One region of the Streptomyces sp. NA02950 genome, then DNA from elsewhere that is predicted to be linked to it. Evidence: riboswitches for the same ligand, from Rfam matches in the RefSeq annotation. Region 1 holds a riboswitch; the other holds the start of a gene.
The links. A riboswitch is a leader RNA that binds a small molecule or an ion and turns the genes downstream of it on or off. The one in region 1 is predicted to bind glycine.
Positions count from the first base shown of each region.

Region 2: another riboswitch for glycine. It lies ahead of gcvT (glycine cleavage system aminomethyltransferase GcvT); the one in region 1 lies ahead of gcvP (aminomethyl-transferring glycine dehydrogenase).

Region 1 covers NZ_CP054916.1:1,403,484-1,410,574, forward strand. Annotated here, with positions in the region: gene gcvP (aminomethyl-transferring glycine dehydrogenase) at 1-2,849, opposite strand, end outside; glycine riboswitch at 3,039-3,137, opposite strand; gene HUT19_RS05685 (PRC-barrel domain-containing protein) at 3,263-3,580, shown strand; gene HUT19_RS05690 (DNA polymerase IV) at 3,556-5,073, opposite strand; gene HUT19_RS05695 (MerR family transcriptional regulator) at 5,223-5,852, opposite strand; gene HUT19_RS05700 (bifunctional nuclease family protein) at 6,052-6,525, opposite strand; gene HUT19_RS05705 (MerR family transcriptional regulator) at 6,578-7,091, opposite strand, start outside.
Region 2 covers NZ_CP054916.1:2,941,157-2,948,247, forward strand. Annotated here, with positions in the region: gene HUT19_RS12315 (enhanced serine sensitivity protein SseB) at 1-104, opposite strand, end outside; gene HUT19_RS12320 (AAA family ATPase) at 328-1,128, opposite strand; glycine riboswitch at 1,279-1,388, shown strand; gene gcvT (glycine cleavage system aminomethyltransferase GcvT) at 1,548-2,675, shown strand; gene gcvH (glycine cleavage system protein GcvH) at 2,843-3,220, shown strand; gene glyA (serine hydroxymethyltransferase) at 3,244-4,509, shown strand; gene HUT19_RS12340 (L-serine ammonia-lyase) at 4,596-5,978, shown strand; gene HUT19_RS12345 (acetyl-CoA C-acyltransferase) at 6,822-7,091, shown strand, end outside.

The DNA.
Region 1 (7,091 bases):
TCGATCCGCCGCACCGGCGGCCAGTACTTGTCGGCCGCCGAGACCCCGGCCGGGAAGACCGCTTCCTCCCGACTGTACGGGTGGTCCCACTCCCCGCCGAGCGACGCCGCGGTGTGCGGTGCGTTCCGCAGCGGGTTGTCCTCCTTGGCCCACTCCCCCGAGGCGACCTTGTCGATCTCCGAGCGGATCGCGATCATCGCCTCGCAGAAGCGGTCCAGCTCCGCCAGGTCCTCGCTCTCCGTCGGCTCGATCATCAACGTCCCGGCCACCGGGAACGACATCGTCGGCGCGTGGAAGCCGTAATCGATGAGCCGCTTGGCCACATCGTCGACGGACACCCCGGTCGCCTTGGTGAGCGGACGCAGATCGACGATGCACTCGTGGGCCACCAGCCCGCCGGGGCCGGTGTAGAGCACCGGGTAGTGCGGCTCCAGCCGCTTGGCGATGTAGTTGGCGCCCAGCACCGCCACCTGGGTGGCGCGGCGCAGCCCCTCGGCGCCCATCAGCCGGACGTACGCCCAGGAGATCGGCAGGATGCCCGCGGAGCCCCACGGCGCCGCCGAGATCGGGCCGACACCGGTGGCCGGGCCCGCGGCGGGCTGCATGGGGTGGTTGGGGAGGTAGGGGGCGAGGTGCTCGCGCACCGCGACCGGGCCGACGCCCGGTCCGCCGCCGCCGTGCGGGATGCAGAAGGTCTTGTGCAGGTTGAGGTGGGAGACATCGCCGCCGAACCGGCCCGGCTCGGCGAGCCCGACCAGCGCGTTGAGGTTCGCGCCGTCCACGTAGACCTGGCCGCCCGTGTCGTGCACGGCGGCACAGATCTCGGTGATGTGCTCCTCGAACACCCCGTGCGTGGAAGGGTAGGTGACCATCAGGACGGCCAGTTGGTCGCCGTACTGCTCGATCTTGGCGCGCAGGTCGTCGGTGTCCACCTCGCCGTCCTCGCCGGTCTTCACCACGACGACCTTCATTCCCGCCATCACGGCGCTGGCCGCGTTGGTGCCGTGCGCCGAGGACGGGATCAGGCAGACGGTGCGCTGGGTGTCGCCGTTGGCCCGGTGGTAGGCGCGTACGGCCAGCAGCCCGGACAGCTCGCCCTGCGAACCGGCGTTGGGCTGGAGGGAGACCTTGTGGTAGCCGGTGACGGCGGCCAGCCGCTCCTCCAGCTCGCGGATGAGCGTCAGATAGCCGTGGGCCTGCTCGATCGGCGCGAACGGGTGGAGGGCGCCGAACTCGGGCCAGGTGACCGGCTCCATCTCGGTCGTGGCGTTGAGCTTCATGGTGCAGGAGCCGAGCGGGATCATGCCCCGGTCCAGAGCGTAGTCCCGGTCGGACAGCCGCCGCAGATAGCGCAGCATCGCGGTCTCGGACCGGTGCTGGTGGAAGACCGGGTGGGACAGATAGCCGTCGCCGCGCAGCAGCTCCCGCGGCAGTGCCTCGCCCGCGGCGGCGTCCAGCGCGTCGACCGTGGGGATCGCGGTGCCCTCGCCGCTGCCGCCGTCCACGCCGAAGGCGGACCAGACGGCGGCGAGCTGGGCGCGGCCGGTGGTCTCGTCGCAGGCGATGCCGACGTGGTCGGCGTCGGTCAGCCGCAGATTGACCCCGGCCTCGCGGGCCGCGGCGACCACATCGGCGGCGCGGCCGGGCACCCGCGCGGTGAGGGTGTCGAAGTAGGCGCCGTGCACAACCTCGACACCGCCCGCCCGCAGCCCCTCGGCGAGGACGGTGGCGTAGCGGTGGGTGCGGCGGGCGATGGCCGCGAGTCCGTCCGGGCCGTGGTAGACCGCGTACATCCCGGCCATGACGGCCAGCAGGACCTGGGCGGTGCAGATGTTGCTGGTGGCCTTCTCACGGCGGATGTGCTGCTCACGCGTCTGGAGGGCCAGCCGGTACGCCTTGTCGCCGTCCGCGTCGACCGAGACGCCGACGAGCCGGCCGGGCAGGTTGCGGGCGAAGGTGTCCCGGACGGCCATGAATCCGGCGTGCGGGCCGCCGAAGCCCATCGGCACACCGAACCGCTGGCTGTTGCCGACCGCGATGTCCGCGCCCAGCTCACCGGGCGAGGTGAGCAGGGTGAGCGCGAGCAGATCGGTGGCCACGGTGACGATCGCGCCGAGTTCGTGCGCCCGCTCGATGACCGGGCGGGGGTCGCGCACCTCACCGGAGGCGCCCGGGTACTGGAGCAGCACACCGAACACACCGCGCTCGGCGATCTCGTCCGGGATGCCCCGGGACAGATCGGCCACGACGACCTCGACCCCGGTGGGTTCGGCCCGGGTCTGGATGACGGCGATGGTCTGCGGCAGACAGTCGGCGTCGATCAGGAAGACGCCCTCCTTGACCTTGCCGACGCGGCGCGAGAGCGCCATCGCCTCGGCGGCGGCGGTGCCCTCGTCGAGCAGCGAGGAACCGGCGGTGGGCAGCCCGGTCAGATCGGCGACGGCGGTCTGGAAGTTGAGCAGCGCCTCCAGCCGGCCCTGGGAGATCTCCGGCTGGTACGGGGTGTAGGCGGTGTACCAGGCCGGGTTCTCCATCACATTGCGCAGGATCACCGGCGGGGTGAAGGTGCCGTAGTAGCCCAGGCCGATCATGGACGGCAGTACCTGGTTGCGGTCGGCGAGGCCACGCAGTTCGGCGAGGACCTCCGCCTCGCTGCGGGCCGGGGGCAGATCCAGCGCCTCGGTGCTCTTTATGACATCCGGTACGGCGGTCTCGGTCAGCTCGTCGAGCGAGCCGAAGCCGACCTGGGCGAGCATCTTGGCCTGCGCCTCGCTGTCGGGACCGATGTGGCGCTGCTCGAACGGAGTACCGCACTCCAGATCGGAGAGCGAGATGCGGTTGGCGGTCATCTGCGGGGGCCTCCTGGTCTGTAACGACCGACGAGGGGCACCACGGCGCGGGTGCCCGGACGGCCTCCCCCTCTGTCATCAACCTGAGAGCTTCACCGGCCCGCGTTGTGCCTGACCGGCTTTCACCGTCGGTGAGGAGGGGTTTCGGAGCGACGCCCGCCCGTGGCCCACCCTGCTTTCCAGAGTGACCTCACCCGCACGGTACGTGTGCCTGAGAGATTCCGGGGAGGATTTGCTCCTTCGGCGCCTCCGACAACAATCGACGGAGAACTCTCCCGCACGGGGTCTACAGCCAAAGCCAGCGTACCAGCGCATCTGTCGCACGGGCGGGGCGCCGACCGCTCGAGTGGCCGCGCGCGGCGATGTGGCTTTTTGTAGTTATCACTGGACAATTGCCACCTGTGGGAGAGAGCGTGCAGACCGATATCGACCCGCGGACCCTGATCGGCCGCAAGGCATTCGACCGCGAGGGCGCCAAGATCGGCACCGTGGACGAGGTCTATCTCGACGACGCGACCGGCGAGCCCGAGTGGGCGGCGGTACGCACCGGACTGTTCAGCCGGGATGTGTTCGTACCGCTGGAACCGAGCGAGGTCGTCGGCGACACCCTCCGGGTGCCCTACGACCGGGCGCTGATCAAGGACGCCCCGGACTTCGGGGTCGGCCGCCATCTCTCGCCCGAGCAGGAGCTCCAGCTGTACCACCACTACGGACTGGACGTCACCGGCTGACCCTGGTCACGGCCCTGTCCGTGGTCGTGGCCCTGTCCGTGGTCGTGATCGCGGTCGTGGCGCGATCGGGCACCCGGGCCGCCGCCGGGATCCCCGTGGGGGCCGGGGCCCGTTTCCGGACCCCCGGCGGGCTCCAGCAGCGGCAGCGGTTCGCCCGGTTCCAGCGCGGGGTCGTCCACGGCGAACGTCCGCACCCGGCCCGGATCCGACCAGGGCGTCTCGAAGCGCACCGTCACCCGGCCCACCCCGCTCCCCTGCACCCATCCCGCACCGAACTCGCTGTGTCGCACATCCTCCCCCGGCAGCCAGCGCCGCGGTCTCCCGGTGTGCTCGACGGCCTCCTCCGGGCCCGGCCCCGCGGTCTCGGCCCCACCGCCGCCCGGCGCCGCCTCCGCGTCCTCCAGCGCCTCGTGAGCGGCCTGCGCGGCCTGCGCGAACAGATCCTCCTGGGTGAAGTCCGCCAGACCGCTCACACCCACCCCCAGCAGCCGCACGCCCGCGGTGGTGTCCACGCCCTCCAGCAGCCGGGCCGCCGCCTCCCGCACCACCGCGGGGTCGTCCGTGGGCCCGCGCAGGGTCTCCGAGCGGGTCATCGTCGAGAAGTCGTACCGCCGCACCTTGAGCACGATCGTGCGCCCCGAGTGGCCCGCCGCGCGCAGCCGCCGCACACAGCGGTCGGCGAGCCGCGCCACCTCCAGCTGCACCCGGGTGCGATCGGTCAGATCGACATCGAAGGTGTCCTCCACCGACACGGACTTGGTGTCGCGCTCGGCCACCACCGGGCGCTCGTCCCGCCCGTCGGCCATCAGGTGCAGCGACGCCCCGTGGGCCCTGCCCAGCAGCCGCACCAGCTCCGCCTCGCCCGCCTCCCGGGTCTCCGCCACGGTGTGGATCCCGGCGCGGCGCAGCGCCTCGGCCGTGGCCGGGCCGACGCCCGGCAGCGTGCGCACCGGCATCGGACCGAGCAGCTCCCGCTCCGTACCGGGCTCGATGACCACCAGGCCGTCGGGCTTGGCCTGCTCCGAAGCGATCTTGGCGAGCATCTTGGACCCGGCCAGACCCACCGAACCGGTCAGCCCGGTCACCGCCCGGATGTCGGCCCGCAGCCGCTCCCCCACCGCCCGCGCCGCGCCGACGGCGGGCTCGGTGCCACCCGCCTCCAGGTCCACGAACGCCTCGTCCAGACTGAGCGGCTCCACCAGCGGCGACAGCGCGTGCAGCAGCGCCATCACGGCGTCACTCACCTGGCGGTACACGGTGAAGCGGGGGGTGAGGTACGCGGCATTGGGACACAGCCGACGGGCCTGCGCCATCGCCATGGCCGAGTGGACCCCGAACACCCTGGCCTCGTAGGACGCGGTGGAGACCACACCGCGCGGGCCGAGGCCGCCCACGATCACCGGTTTGCCGCGCAGGCTGGGCTTGGCCGCCTGCTCCGCCGCGGCGAAGAAGGCGTCCATGTCCAGATGCAGGATCGTCGGCGCACCCCTCACACCTACCGATGCTGCCGCACACCACTGACAATTCCCTACGACGCTCGGCTCTCCCCCGGCCTGGGGTGCCCCCGCCAGGGCGCCGAAGCCACTGTCGACGGTCGAGGGTGCGCCGCACACCGCCGGGACGCGCCCCCGGCTCCGGGCGGTCAGCCCGCCCTGTTGCGGCGGCGGGCCAGCTCGTCGGCGGGGTTGTGGCCGACCAGCGTCTCGCCGGTGTCCACACGCTCCCCGTGCAGCTGGGACAGCGCGCTCTCGACGTCCCGCCACACCACGCCCACGGCGATCCCGAAGACACCCTGGCCGCCCTGGAGGAGGTCGACGACCTCATCCGGCGAGGTGCATTCGTAGACGGTGGCGCCGTCACTCATCAGGGTCATCTGGGCGAGGTCGTCGAGCCCGCGGGTACGCAGGTGCTGGACGGCCGCCCGGATGTTCTGCAAGGACACACCGGTGTCCAGCAGTCGTTTGACGATCTTCAGGACGACAACGTCCCGGAAGCTGTACAGCCGCTGGCTTCCCGAGCCGTAGGCGGGCCGTACGCTGGGTTCCACCAGACCGGTACGGGCCCAGTAGTCCAGCTGGCGGTAGGTGATGCCCGCGGCCGCGCACGCGGTCGGCCCGCGGTAACCGACCCGCTCCGTCCCCCCCGCGGCTGGCTCGCCGCCCGGCGGCGCAATCTGTGCCGTGACCCGAGCCTTGAGTGCCGGTTCGGCCGATGCGCCCCCCTGGAGCGCAAACGGACCGCCGGCCGCCGTGCCGTCGCCGGTGCTTCTCACGCCGACCTCCGTCCTCGACCTGCCATCTTGAAGGTAGGCAGTCACCCGGGGTGCGTCAACGATCGCCACACTCGCCACGCCGAGTGATAATCACCCTAAGGGTGGTTTCCCGTGTCCCTCTTCCGGGAAAGGCTACTCGAATGCTCTAGCGAAGACCGGCAGACTTCAGCACTGGCCACTCATGGCCACTCACTTCTGGTCACTGGCTGCTGGTGCCGAAGTCCTCGGGCGAGATCTGGTCGAGGAACTCGCGGAACTTCTCCACCTCGTCCTCCTGCTCGTCCGGGATCGCGATACCGGCGTCGTCCAGCACGCCGTCGCTGCCGTAGATCGGCGTCCCGGTGCGCAGGGCAAGCGCTATGGCGTCGGAAGGCCGTGCGCTGACCTCGACACCGCTGGCGAACACCAGCTCCGCGTAGAAGACCCCCTCGCGCAGATCCGTGATCCGGACCTCGGTGAGCTGCTGGCCGACCGCTTCGAGCACGTCCTTGAAAAGGTCGTGGGTCAGCGGGCGCGCCGGTGCCATGCCCTGCTGGGCGAAGGCAATCGCCGTCGCCTCCCCTGGTCCGATCCAGATCGGGAGGTAGCGGTCGCCTCCCACCTCGCGCAGGAGCACGATCGGTTGGTTGGAGGGCATTTCCACCCGGACACCCACGACGTCGAGCTCGTTCACACAGCAACCCTAGGACGTGCGCGGCCGGTTTGGATAGTCGGGGCCCGGCCGCTCAGTGTGCCTGGGCCCGCAGAGCGGTCTGCACCAGGGCCGCGTGAAGCCGTACGGAGAGGGTGGCCAGCTCCCGCGCACTGGCCTCCGCATGGGCCCTGGTCTGCGGATTTCGATGCAATCGCAGCGGAGCGACCACCTGCTCCACCAGCCCGGCCTCCCGCTCGGCGGACGCTTTCATGATCCGCAGATGACGTGGCTCCAGACCGAAACGGCCCAGCTCGGCGATGAGCCGGGCGACGGCCACCGCCTCGCTGTCGAATCCGCCGTCCCCGGCCGCCGCGATCAGGCCGTACGACTCCCATTCGGCCAGCTCCGCCTCGCTGACCTCGGCCGCCGCCAGCAGCTCGGCACGGCCCATCCGGGCGGCCGTGGGGGCGCCCTGGGAGTCCTCGGCGGTGGGATCCAGCAGCTCACTCTGCCGCTCCCCCTGCGGCCCTGTGGGCAGCTGCGGCCGCTCACCGCGCTCCAGGGCCTCCAGATGCTCCCGGATGACCTTGAGCGGCAGATAGTGA
Region 2 (7,091 bases), 1.5 Mb from region 1:
GCGACCAGCACCTCTTCGAGCTCATTGCCGGGGAACGCGGGTACAGCGCTGTCGGGGAAACCTCCGTGAGCCGGTGGGAAACCGTGCTGCTCCGGGATGCTCATCTCTTTCAACCGCCATCTCGTCCGACCTGCATCAGCACCCTAACCGCTGGGCGGCACAAGGCCATCGGCCGCGTTCTCATCTCCACACCACATCCCCACCTCGGAGCGGTGCGAAGCACGCGGGGTGATTCAGGGTGCGCTCAGGGTGCGCTCGCGATGTGCTCGAGCGCCGGTCGTACGCCACTCACGCCCCGCTCGTCTGACGGTTGTCGGGCGGTGGATTTCACTCGAAGGAGATGCCGCGCAGCGCGCTGGTCGCCGCCCGGTCCAGCAGCACCGCCGAGGCGCAGCCGGCCGGTGGCCGCCCCGCCTCCACCCCGGCGACCAGCCGCCGCACGGCGCGCCGGTGCCGTCCGAAGGCGTACCCGGAGACTCCGCGGCCGCGGGCGGCCTGCCCCTTCAGGGCGACCTCGGGCTCCACATCGAGCAGCACCATGTGGAGCCGCCGGCCCCGGCGCCGGGTGTCCCAGGCCAGCCAGCGGCGGACCCAGGGCAGCGCGCCGCAGTCGTGCACCACCACACTGGCGTCCGAGCGCAGCGCGCGGTGCAGCCCGGCGTAGTGGGCACAGCGGACCAGCGGCCGGTAGAGCGCGTAGGGCAGCCAGCCCGGCAGCCGCCGCTCCCACGCCTCGCGTGTGTTCTGGGAGTCGATCCGGACCACCGTGCCGCCGTCGTCGTCCAGCGGGGCGACCGTCCGGTTGATCAGTGTGGTCTTGCCGCTGCCCGGCAGCCCGGAGGCGACCAGCACGTCGTGGGCCGGATAGCGCAGCTCGGGCACCCCGGCGCCGCTCCGGACCGCCGGGGGCCCGCCCCCTTCGGCGCCCACCGCGGCGCCCGCGGCCCGCTCGTCCGGCGGCGTGACCGCGCCCGGGTCGACGCACGCGTCGGCGCACGCGTCACCGCCGGTGCGCAGATCGTGGACCAGGGCCCGGCGCCCCGGCCGGACCGGCCCCGCGGACGGCGCGCGTCCGCGCCGCACCGGCAGGGGCCCACGTGACGTCGCATACGCTCCCTGCCCATGCACCGTGATCGTCCTCCCAGGTCGGTCACTGCGGCTCGTACCCGAAGAGTGTCAAGAAAAGGTAATACGCATCAAGGCGGTCGCCTCACGGACTGGGGGTTCCCTTCTCGCCAGTACGTGCGATGATGTCCGCGCAACTCCATACCGGCCGCTTGAATCCGCGCGGGAGAGTCCTTGGTCACACCGGCAGCCGCCGGCGGCCCGGGCGCCGAAGGAGCAAGTCCTCCCTTGAATCTCTCAGGCCCTATTACCGCGCGGGCGAGGCAGATCTGAAAAGCGAGCCGCTGTGCGTGGCTCCACCCAAGGTGCAAGCCGGACCCCGTGCGGGCGTCACGGCGAACCTCTCAGGTTCCGATGACAGATGGGGAGGACGTTCTGCGTCCTGTTGTCCCCGCCGCGATCTCGATCTTGGAGCCTGAATCATGACCGACGCCCCGACCGCGCCACGCCGCACCGCGCTGGACGCGCTGCACCGTGCGCTCGGTGCCACCATGACCGACTTCGCGGGCTGGGACATGCCGCTGCGCTACGCGAGCGAGCGCGACGAGCACACCGCCGTCCGCACCCGCGCCGGGCTCTTCGACCTCTCCCACATGGGTGAGATCACACTCACCGGGCCGCAGGCCGGGCAGGCCCTGGACCACGCCCTGGTCGGGCATCTCTCGGCGCTCGCCGTGGGCCGCGCCCGCTACACCATGATCTGCGACACCGAGGGCGGCATCCTCGACGACCTGATCGTCTACCGTCTCGCCGACGAAGCGTTCATGGTGGTGGCCAATGCCTCGAACGCCCAGGTGGTACTGGACGCGCTGACCGAACGGGCCTCCGGCTTCGAGACGGCCGTCCGGGACGACCGGGAGGCGTACGCGCTGCTCGCGGTCCAGGGGCCGGAGTCCCCGGGCATCCTCAAGAGCCTGACCGACGCCGACCTGGACAACCTCAAGTACTACGCCGGTCTGCCGGGCACCGTCGCGGGGGTCTCCGCGCTGATCGCCCGCACCGGCTACACCGGTGAGGACGGCTTCGAGCTGTTCGTCGCGCCGGACGACGCCGAGCGGCTGTGGCAGGCCCTGTCCGAGGCGGGCGCCCCCGCGGGCCTGGTGCCCTGCGGTCTCTCCTGCCGGGACACCCTGCGGCTGGAGGCGGGGATGCCGCTGTACGGACATGAGCTGACCACCTCCACGACCCCGTTCGACGCCGGGCTCGGCCGAGTGGTGAAGTTCGAGAAGGCCGGTGACTTCGTCGGCCGCGAGGCCCTCCAGGACGCGGCGCGCCGGGCGGAGAACGAGCCCCCGCGCGCCCTCGTGGGCCTGATCGCTTCAGGCCGCCGGGTGCCGCGCGCCGGATACCCGGTGGTGGGCCCGGACGGCACGGTGATCGGCGAGGTCACCTCGGGTGCCCCCTCCCCCACGCTCGGCAAGCCCATCGCCATCGCCTACGTCGACGCGGAGCACGCGAACCCCGGCACCGAGGGCGTGGCCGTGGACATCCGCGGTACCCGGGAGCCGTACGAGGTCGTCGCGCTCCCCTTCTACCGGCGCGAGCGCTGACCGCACGGCGCACCGCCCGGGGCGCGTTGTCCCGGCGCTGTCGCCCGGTACCGCACCCACCCCCCGGGGCGCGTTGTCCCGGCGCTGTAGCCCGGTACCGCACCCACCCCGTCCCATCAGCCAAGACCCGTTCCTCAGCATTCCCTCGCATCCAGGAGAATCGGACCATGAGCAACCCCCAGCAACTGCGCTACAGCAAGGAGCACGAGTGGCTGTCGGCCGCCGACGACGGCGTGTCGACGATCGGTATCACCGAGTTCGCGGCCAACTCGCTCGGCGATGTCGTCTACGTCCAGCTTCCGGAGGTGGGCGCCACCGTCACCGCCGGTGAGAGCTGTGGCGAGCTGGAGTCCACGAAGTCGGTGAGCGACCTGTACGCGCCGGTCACCGGGGAGGTCACCGAGATCAACGAGGACGTGGTGAACGACCCGGCGCTGGTGAACTCCGCCCCCTTCGAGGGCGGCTGGCTGTTCAAGGTGAGGGTGACGGACGAGCCGGACGACCTGCTCTCCGCCGATGACTACACCGCCTTCTGCGAAAACTGACCCTCCTCTCGATCGGGACCCTGATGTCGCTTCTCAACAGCTCCCTTCACGAGCTCGACCCGGATATCGCCGCCGCCGTCGACGCCGAGCTCCACCGCCAGCAGTCCACCCTGGAGATGATCGCCTCGGAGAACTTCGCTCCGGTGGCGGTCATGGAGGCCCAGGGGTCGGTCCTGACCAACAAGTACGCCGAGGGCTACCCCGGCCGCCGCTACTACGGCGGCTGTGAGCACGTCGATGTCGTCGAGCAGATCGCCATCGACCGGGTGAAGGCGCTCTTCGGCGCCGAGGCGGCCAATGTGCAGCCGCACTCGGGCGCCCAGGCCAACGCGGCCGCCATGTTCGCGCTGCTCTCCCCCGGCGACACCATCCTGGGTCTCAACCTGGCGCACGGCGGCCACCTCACGCACGGGATGAAGATCAACTTCTCCGGCAAGCTCTACAACGTGGTGCCCTACCACGTGGACCCGAAGACCGGCCTGGTCGACATGGACGAGGTCGAGCGGCTGGCCAAGGAGCACCGCCCCAAGCTGGTGATCGCGGGCTGGTCGGCCTACCCGCGCCAGCTGGACTTCCCCGCCTTCCGGCGGATCGCCGACGAGGTCGGCGCCTACCTGATGGTGGACATGGCCCACTTCGCGGGCCTGGTGGCGGCCGGGCTGCACCCCTCGCCCGTCCCCCACGCCCATGTGGTGACCACCACCACCCACAAGACCCTGGGCGGCCCCCGCGGCGGAGTGATCCTCTCGACGCAGGAGCTGGCCAAGAAGATCAACTCTGCGGTCTTCCCCGGCCAGCAGGGCGGTCCGCTGGAGCATGTCATCGCGGCCAAGGCGGTGTCCTTCAAGGTCGCGGCGGGCTCGGCCTTCAAGGAGCGCCAGGAGCGCACCCTCGAGGGCTCCCGGATCCTCGCGGAGCGGCTCACCCAGCCCGATGTCGCCGAGGTGGGCGTCTCCGTCCTGTCCGGCGGCACCGATGTCCATCTGGTCCTGGTCGACCTGCGCGACTCCGAGCTGGACGGCAGGCAGGCCGAGGACCGGCTGCACGAGGTCGGCATCACCGTCAACCGCAACGCCGTCCCCAACGACCCCCGGCCCCCGATGGTCACCTCGGGTCTGCGGATCGGCACCCCGGCGCTGGCCACCCGCGGCTTCACCGCCGACGACTTCCGTGAGGTCGCCGATGTGATCGCCGAGACCCTCAAGCCGTCGTACGACGCCAAGGCGCTGGGGGCCCGGGTCACGGCGCTGGCCGACAAGCACCCGCTCTACCCGGACCTGGGCAAGTAACAGGACCGGCCGTGGGGGGCGCCGGCCCCGGCGCCCCCCACGCATCGCACCACCGCACGCCCCCGTGCAGACAAAGGAGTTCAACGGTGGCCATCTCCGTCTTCGATCTGTTCTCGATCGGCATCGGCCCCTCCAGCTCGCATACGGTCGGCCCGATGCGAGCGGCGCGGATGTTCGTCCGCCGTCTGAAGAACGAGGGCCTGCTCGCTCACACCACCTCCGTACGCGCCGAGCTCTTCGGCTCCCTGGGCGCCACCGGCCACGGCCACGGCACTCCGAAGGCCGTACTGCTGGGCCTCGAGGGCCACTCCCCGCGCACCGTCGACGTCGAGACCGCCGACGACCAGGTCGAGCGCATCCGCACCACCAAGCGGCTGCGGCTGCTGGACGCCGAGATCGGCCCCGGCCACGAGATCGACTTCGACGAGTCCTCCCAGCTGGTGCTGCACCGCCGCCGCTCGCTGCCGTACCACGCCAACGGCATGACCCTCCAGGCGTACGACGCCGAGGGCGTCCCGCTGCTGGAGAAGACCTACTACTCGGTCGGCGGCGGCTTCGTGGTCGACGAGGACGCGGTCGGCGAGGACCGCATCAAGCTCGACGACACCGAGCTGACCCACCCCTTCCGCACCGGCGACGAGCTGCTGCGGATCTCCCGTGAGACCGGCCTGTCCATCTCCGCGCTCATGCTGGAGAACGAGAAGGCGTGGCGCACCGAGGACGAGATCCGCGCGGGACTGCTGGAGATCTGGGAGGTCATGCAGTCCTGTGTCTCCCGAGGGCTGTCCCGCGAGGGCATCCTCCCCGGCGGCCTCAAGGTCCGCCGCCGTGCCGCCAACGCGGCCCGCGCCCTGCGCGCCGAGGGCGACCAGACCGCCCACGCCATGGAGTGGGTCACCCTCTACGCCATGGCGGTCAACGAGGAGAACGCGGCCGGCGGCCGTGTGGTCACCGCCCCCACCAACGGCGCGGCGGGCATCATCCCCGCCGTCCTCCACTACTACACCCGCTTCGTCCCCGGCGCCGACGAGGAAGGCGTCATCCGCTTCCTCCTCGCCGCGGGCGCGATCGGCATGCTCTTCAAGGAGAACGCCTCCATCTCCGGCGCCGAGGTCGGCTGCCAGGGCGAGGTCGGCTCCGCCTGCTCCATGGCCGCGGGCGGCCTCGCCGAGGTCCTCGGCGGCTCCCCCGAACAGGTCGAGAACGCCGCCGAGATCGGCATGGAACACAACCTCGGCCTCACCTGCGACCCCGTCGGCGGCCTCGTCCAGATCCCCTGCATCGAGCGCAACGGCATGGCGTCGGTGAAGGCGGTCACGGCGGCCCGGATGTCCCTCCGCGGCGACGGCCGCCACCATGTCTCCCTCGACAAGGTCATCAAGACCATGAAGGAGACCGGTGCCGATATGAAGGTCAAGTACAAGGAGACCGCGCGGGGCGGGCTCGCGGTGAACGTCATCGAGTGCTAGGGAAAGCCGCCTGGTCGTAGCCATCGGCCTTCCGCTGCCCGGCGGCCCCTTCGGCCGCCGGGCAGCGGTGCTTCCGTGCGTGGTTCAGTCCCCGTGTTCGTCGGGGCCGCTGGAGGCGTCGTGGGGGGCGAAGCCGGATGAGGAGATGGAGCGGGCCGGCCGCCTCACGTTCCTCCCGAACGTCGGGCGGCGCGCCACGGCACGCCGCGCCCGCGCGACATGACTCTCCTGCGCGCAGGGAAAGATGCCGGTCCCGGAGGCCGGTCGGCCGGAACCCGGGGCCACGCTGCCAGACGGTCCGCCGCCACGGGACCGGTGTCGTCGCTCACGCCCCACCAGTTCCGGCCACTCCACGCGCCACCGCGCGCCGTGCGGTCGGTCATATCTCTGGCGGTCACACCTCCAGCAGGACGGTGAACGGGCCGTGGTTCGCGCGAACCCGGCGTGCGGGTAGACCTGGGGGCGTCCGTGATGACTGGACGGTGCATGTACCGCGGTGGCCGCGCGGGACGGCCGCCCTTCACAACCGGCCGTATGACGGGCTACAGTCGAAAAACTTGCAGCGCTAGTTTAATCGGCGGTACGCACCGCCCCTCAGCACCACGACGGCGAGGTGTGCCCTCATGGATCTCGGACTCACACCGAAGCACGCCACCGGCGCCACCTGGCCACGGCCCGGATAGTCGTCCCGGCGGGCTGTGCCCGGCGCGGCCCGGAGGCGCCCGTGCGGCATGCGGAGGAGCGCATGCACACGGATGCGCCGGGCGCCAGCCACACCCGCGTCAACGCCTTCGGCCAAGCCCTCCGTCTCACACCCCACACCGCCACCCAACAGGAGGCCCCGTGCGCCCCGTGTACTTCGCAGCCGCCCGCCGGACCCCCATCGGCCGGCTGCGTGGCGCCCTGTCCACCGTCCGCCCTGACGATCTCGCCGCAACCGTCCTCACAGGCCTGCTCGACGATGTTCCCGCCCTGGACCCGGTCCGCATCGACGACGTCTACTGGGGCGCCGCCAACCAGGCGGGCGAGGACAATCGCAATGTCGCCCGGATGGCAGTACTGCTGGCCGGCCTGCCCGAGTCCGTACCCGGAGCCACGGTCAACCGGCTGTGC